DNA from 2 places in the Leisingera sp. ABM4_060 genome. Region 2 is predicted to be linked to the other one. Evidence: riboswitches for the same ligand, from Rfam matches in the RefSeq annotation. Region 2 holds a riboswitch; the other holds the start of a gene.

Region 1 (3,274 bases), 130 kb from region 2:
TGATCGGAAAGCTGCCGCATGTGATCGGCAATGTGGCTGAACAGCTGGATCACCTGCCGATTCAATGGCTTGGCGCGCATGACCAGCCGGAAGTGGTGCGCCAGCTGGAAAACGAGCCGCGTATCGAATGCGTGATCATGGGGGCCGGACTGGATGACCAGACCCGCGGCGACCTCATTGGCATCATCGCCGCGATCCGGCCTGATGTCTGCATCCACCTGAAGGACCGCAGCTCCGGCCCCGAAGGGCTGGTGCCCTTTGTCGAGCAGGTGGTGCAGATGCGGGTGCTGCCGCAGCCGCAGCGCGCCGCAGCGATGGTCTGAGGCCCCGGCCCCGCGGCCAGCTGCGGGAAACGGCCCGGCCCGGCGGCGGCGGCCTGTGCCGCCAGATCACTCAAATGCAATCTTTAATCCCGCATCAACCCTTTTGCGCGATGCTGCGGGGCAAAGCATATTGAGTCTCATCTTTGCCGGAACAGGGCCCTCGCAGCACATGAACAGACGAAACGCCAAGGCAGATCTTCCCGAAGGCTCCGAAAGCCCGCTGAATGCGGCGGTGGCGGGGCGTGACAAATCCACCCTCGAAATGGTTGCCGATGCGGTGCAGCACAATCAGACGGTGCTGGCCTACCAGCCCGTCATGCAGGCGATGGCGCCGCATGGCGTCGCCTTTTACGAGGGTTACATCCGGGTGCTGGATCCAACCGGCCGGGTGATCCCCGCCCGCGAATTCATGCATGTGGTCGAGGACAAGGAAATCGGCCGCGAGATGGACTGCCTGGCGCTGCAGCACGGGCTGCGGGCACTGGACAAATTCCCGAACATCCGCCTCTCCATCAACATGTCGGCGCGCTCCATCGGCTACCAGCGCTGGACCCAGGTGCTGGAGCGTTTTCTGAAACGCGACGCCAACCTGGGCGAACGGCTGGTGCTGGAAATCACCGAAGCCTCGGCCATGGCCGCGCCTGAGCTTGTGACCGATTTCATGGGCCGGATGCAGCAGCACGGCATTGCCTTTGCGCTGGACAGCTTCGGTGCCGCCTCCACCTCGATCGGCAGTTTCCGCCAGTTCTTCTTTGATGCGGTCAAGATCGACGGCCAGTTCGTGCGCGGCATCAGCGGCAATTTCGACAATCAGGCCGTGGTGCGCGCGCTGATCGGCATTGCCAAGCAGTTCGACATGTTTGTGGTGGCGGAATCGGTGGAAAGCCAGGAAGACGCCGAATTCCTGGTCGCCAATGGCGTCGATTGCCTGCAGGGCTACCTGTTCGGCGCCCCCTCGGTCTCGCCGCCCTGGGTCGAAGACATGAAGCAGCGCCAAGAGACCGGCTGACAGCCCCGCCAACCCTGGCGGTGCGCAGCGGATCAAACGCCCGCCCCTCCCCGGGGTCCCGGCGGCGGCCTGCGCCGCTGCGCGGCTCCTGCATACTCCGGTTGCGGCAGCAGCCGCCGGCCGCCCGTTCCCGCCGCCTTTGACCGCAACAGGCTTCTTGACAGAACGGCGCCGGTTTGCCTAAGTCCTGCCATTCTGGTCCGGCTGGGAGACCACCCGGGTAAAAGGGAACACGGTGCGGTGTAGCCAACAGGCGCCAAATCCGTGACTGCCCCCGCAACTGTGAGCGGAGAGCAATGCTGCGATATGCCACTGCCCCAAGGGGCGGGAAGGCGCAGCAAAGCCTCGACCCGCGAGTCAGGAGACCTGCCAGGATGATCACCCTGTCCGGGTGCGGGGCGCGCTGGGGACAACGGACTTCCGTAGTGGTGGCATTTTCACCGTCTGCGGAGGCCATGCCTTCCAAAGACCGACATTTGAACACGCTGCCCGGCACGGGCGGCAGCTTGGCCTGTGCGTATCCCCGCAGGCCGGGAGGAATGGACTATGCGCAAGGCAAGCTTGCCCCTGGCTGCAGCACTGGCAGCCGCCCCCGCAATCGCAACCGCCCAGGAGGAAGACGTTCTGCTGCTGGATGAGATTATCATCTCCGGCGGCCTGACGCCTGTTGAAGCTCAGAAATACGGCCGGTCCGCGTCTGTTGTGACCAGCGGGGAAATTGAAAAACGCGGCATCACCACCGTTCAAGACGCACTTCGATCGGTTCCCGGTGTCATGATCAACGGCTCCGGCGACAGTTTCACCCAGGTCCGCATCCGCGGCGGCGAAGCCAATCACACTCTGATTCTGATCGACGGCATTGAAGCCACCGGCGGCGACCGCGAGTACATCCTGTCCGGCCTGGACACCGCCAATATCGAACGCATCGAGGTTCTGCGCGGCCCGCAGTCGGTGTTCTACGGCTCCAACGCCTCCAACGGCGTGATCAACATCATCACCAAGACGGGCGGTATAGGCACCGAATACGGCGGCAGCGCCGAGGCCGGTTCGGACGGCTACCGGGCCTCTGCACGGGTTTCCACCCGCACCGAGCGCGGCGGCATCACCTTCAGCCTCGCCCATGACAACGACGACGGCTATGACAGCTCCGGCGACGGCGGCGAAGAGGACGGCATCCGCCGCAACACCGCCCAGCTGAAGGGCGACTATCTGGTCACCGACCGGCTAAAGCTTGGCTTCAATTTCCGCACCTCTGATGAACACTATGACAACGACAGCACGACGGATAATGCTACGGTTCCGGCGGGGTATGTGGTGGATGATACCGCACCTTTCAGCGACCGGGAGGAGCAGCAGGCCCAAGTCTACGCCGAATTCGATTCTTTGGGCGGACGTATCAAGCAGCGGCTGTCTTTTGAGCGCACGGATTTCGCCCAGTCCTTCAGCGGCTTCGCCCCTACTGAAACCCAGACGGAAGCTGCCAAATACCTTCTCAGCTTCGGCCTCGGCGGGCAGCGGGCAGACGAAGCGGACCACCTGCTGAATGTTCTGGCAGAATGGGAAGAAGACAGCAGCAGCAGGAACCCGGCGTTTGTCCGTGAAACGAAATCCCTGGCGCTGGAGTACCGCGGCAGCTTTGCAAACGGGCTGGACCTTCAGCTGGGTGTCCGCCATGACGACAACAGCGTCTTTGATGATGCCACCACCTGGACGGCCAGCGCCTCCTACACCTTTGCCGGCAGCGGTGTGCGCCTGCACAGCTCGGCAGGCACCGGTATCGCGAACCCCACCTATTTCGAATTGTTCGCGAATGACACTTTCACAAGCTCGTTTGGGGCATCGACTTTCAGGGGCAATCCAAACCTGACACCAGAAGAAAACCGGAGTTTTGATGTTGGGATCGAAGTGCCGTTCCTGCAAGAGCGCGGTGTTATCGACGTGA
Region 2 (3,274 bases):
GGTGGGGCCGCCCTGGCCGTCCTCGCCGACGCAGTTCATGCCCTTGGCGATGATCCGGGCGGTGGTGGTTTTGCCGGTGCCGCGGATGCCGGTCATGATGAAGGCCTGGGCGATGCGGTCGGCGGCAAAGGCGTTCTTCAGGGTGCGCACCATGGCGTCCTGGCCCACCAGATCGGCAAAGGTCTCTGGCCGGTACTTGCGGGCCAGAACCTGGTATTGGGATTGGCCGGTGCCGCCGGTGGTGCCGCTGGGGGTATCGTTCATGGTTTCTCGTGCCGGATTCGGTTTGCGGGTGTCCCGCGTTCCGCGCAGGGTATTGAAGCGCAGCCCGTTCGTCCACCGCAGAAGGCGGCATTCCGGGGGCTGCAAAAGCGCTTTGGCTTTCTGCGGTTAGCAGCTAGGCTGCGGGCAGGGGGAAATGCGGGGGAAGTGCAGGGGCGCAGCGTCCGGGGAGGCGGTATGCAAACTGAAGACACTTCAAAGCCTGCCATGCAGGAAACTGCGGCGCAGGCCGGGCTGACCATCCACGCGCTGTCCGCGGGCGGCGGCATTCTGGCGCTGTGCCGGCTGCCGGGCGGTGCGGGCGACTACCGCAGCGACCTGATCCAGATCTATCAGTGGAAACCGGGGCTGGTGATTTCGATGACCACAGAAGCCGAGCACGTGGCCGCCGGCGCACCGCGGCTGGGGGTTGATCTCCAAAGCATGGCCTGCCGCTGGCTGCATCTGCCGGTGCCGGATTTCCAGGTGCCGCCGCCCGCGGTGAACGCGAAATGGGCCGCCGCCAGCCGCTCGGCCCGGCAGGCGCTGGGCGGCGGCGGCCGGGTGCTGGTGCATTGCAAGGGCGGCTGCGGGCGCTCCGGCATGGCGGTGCTGCGGCTGATGATCGACTGCGGTGAAGATCCGGCGCAAGCACTGGCACGGCTGCGGGCCGTGCGGCCCTGCGCAGTAGAGACGGATGCGCAGCTGGACTGGGCCTGTGCCGGTGCGCGGCCTGCCGGCCTGTGACCCGCGCCGCGGCATGAACGGGACCTCTAGTCGAAGCTCAGGTCAAACCCGTCTCCGGCAATAAAAGGCGCCCGGAAATTCTCGCCGTGGAAATAATAAAGCCCCTGCGCCGCATCCTTGAGGATGGCATAGCAGCCCCATTCCGGTGTGTTCCACAACCCGGACCAGCTGGAGCAATACTGGCCGTCTTCGATCTTGTAGCGTGCTTCCGAAGGGGCAGCGTCGCCCTGCTTGATCCAGAGCGTCAGCCCGGATTGCGAGAAATACTGGCGGGTACGGCTCTCGAAATGCAGCCCTTCGATGGTCTTCCCGGTCAGCAGTTCTTTGATCTCATTGCTGGTCAGCGGCTGTTCGGCGGCGGAAACTGCCGCCGCGCAGGCAAGAACGGCAGCAGCAGCGGGCAGAAAGGTCCTAATCATCGGCAATCCCCGTGTTCAAAGTCTGAATAGCGGGAATTGCCTAGAGCTGATCCTGCGGACGGGCCAGCCCGGCGCAGAACACAATGCCGTCAGCCGGATGAGAAGGCGCCCGCAGAAACCGGTGCCGGCGCCTGGGTCGCGCGTTACAGCGCCAGCATCTGCTCCGCCCGCCGCGCCTCCGCCGTTTTCGGCAGCGCCTCCATCAGCGCGCAGGGGCGGGCGTCCAGTTTCGAGGCAGCAAAGCCGGTGCCATCGCGGCTGAGGATCGCATCGGCAAACCGGTCCAGCCCCTCACGCGGCGCGTCCTCGCCGACGCCGCAGTAAAGCCGGATCCGGTCATGGCTGGCTACGAACTGCGCCGGGCAGTTGCGCGGGCAGCCGTCCAGCGCGGTGGTGCCGGTGATTTCGAAATCTTCCTGGGTCAGCGGCTTGGCCTTGGTCATCGCCTCGGCCAGCTTGGCGATCATCCGCTCCGCCGCGGGGCAGGGCCGCCCCAGGTATTTGCAATCCGTTGCCGCATAGAAATGCGTCTGGTCGGTCCACATCATAATTGCGCCCTCCGCGCGTGGTGCGGGGAGCCTGCAGGACAAGAGACCGGATGAAATAGCGGGAGCCCCGCAGTGCCATCAGACCCTGTCCGGACACCCCGCCCGGGTTCGAGTTTCACATCCGATGGCAGGTCTCCTGACTTGCGGGTCGTCGCTTTCCCGATCCTTCCCGGCCTTATCAAGGCCAGTGGCTCTATCGGGGTCGCTCGCCGCTTACAGTTGCGGGGGCAGTCTCGGAATTGACCCGCTTGCGCAGGCCGCACCGTGTTCCCTATTCATCCCGGACACAAGATTTTGTGGCTCGGGAACCATCGCCACAAGCGGTAGCGGCTGGATCCCTGAGTTGTCAATCGTTTTTCTGCACCTGCATTGGGTTTGGCTGGGGCAGGTGAAGCTGCAGGTGCAGCCCGCGGATCACATCCGAATCGCGCCGCACCCGGGCCAGCTGCCAGCCGCCCTGCAGCAGGATATAGAAGGTCTCCGCCGCCGCGCGGGCCTCTTCCTCCACCAGGCCCAGGCGCCGCGCATGCGCCGCGGTGGCGCTGATCCAGCCCTCGAACAGCAGGGCGGCGTGCTGGTGGAAGGCCTCGTTCTCCGGCCCTTCGAACAGCGTCGCCGAGACCGGGCAGCCGCTCCATTTTCCCTGCATGTCAAACAGCTTGGCCAGCTTGTAGCAGACCGTCTTGGCGCCTTCCTGAAAACTGGGGGCAGGAGTGAAAGAGGCATCGATCAGCTGCAGCATCTGCTCTGACGCCCAATTGGCAGCCGCCAGCGCCAGGTCGGATTTGCCGTTAGGGAAATGGTGGTAGAGCGAACCCTTGGGCGCCCCGGCTTCGGTCAGAAGCTCGGCCAGCCCGGTGCCGCTGTAGCCTTTGTTGCGGAACAGGCTGGCGGCGGCCAGAATCAGCCGCTCGCGGGTTGGCAGGGGCTGGGCCGGAGCGGGTCCGGCTGTCGTCACGTCATCCATGGCGGTAGCTTGACAGCAATAGACCGGTTGGTCCAGTGATGTTGCTGGACCGATTGGTCTAGGAGGCGGCAATGCTGGACAGCAATGCAGATCAGACAGCGGCAGTGCGGGAGCAGGAGCTGCGGTTTCCCTCCGGGGACACCGTGCTGGCAGGGCGGCTTTACCAGCCGGCCGGGCAGCCGCGGACTGCTGTGGTGCTGAACGGGGCAACCGGGGTGCCGCAGCGCTTTTACCGGCATTTCGCACGCTGGCTGGCGGCAGAGCGGCAGATCGCCTGCCTGACCTACGACTACCGGGATTTCGCAGCTTCGGCGCAGGGGCATCCGCGCCGG

Evidence for each region. A riboswitch is a leader RNA that binds a small molecule or an ion and turns the genes downstream of it on or off. The one in region 2 is predicted to bind cobalamin.
Region 1: linked by a shared signal. The riboswitch ahead of ACXAEH_RS19915 (TonB-dependent receptor plug domain-containing protein) and the one ahead of ACXAEH_RS19250 (hypothetical protein) in region 2 are both predicted to bind cobalamin.

Annotation. Positions count from the first base shown of each region.
Region 1 covers NZ_JBSWTX010000001.1:4,106,203-4,109,476, reverse strand. The annotation lists gene ACXAEH_RS19925 (hypothetical protein) at 1-323, shown strand, start outside; gene ACXAEH_RS19920 (EAL domain-containing protein) at 493-1,332, shown strand; cobalamin riboswitch at 1,512-1,720, shown strand; gene ACXAEH_RS19915 (TonB-dependent receptor plug domain-containing protein) at 1,879-3,274, shown strand, end outside.
Region 2 covers NZ_JBSWTX010000001.1:3,978,274-3,981,547, forward strand. The annotation lists gene ACXAEH_RS19235 (DNA polymerase III subunit gamma/tau) at 1-264, opposite strand, end outside; gene ACXAEH_RS19240 (protein-tyrosine phosphatase family protein) at 460-1,008, shown strand; gene ACXAEH_RS19245 (hypothetical protein) at 1,035-1,427, opposite strand; gene ACXAEH_RS19250 (hypothetical protein) at 1,571-1,975, opposite strand; cobalamin riboswitch at 2,085-2,303, opposite strand; gene ACXAEH_RS19255 (TetR/AcrR family transcriptional regulator) at 2,322-2,942, opposite strand; gene ACXAEH_RS19260 (alpha/beta hydrolase family protein) at 3,014-3,274, shown strand, end outside.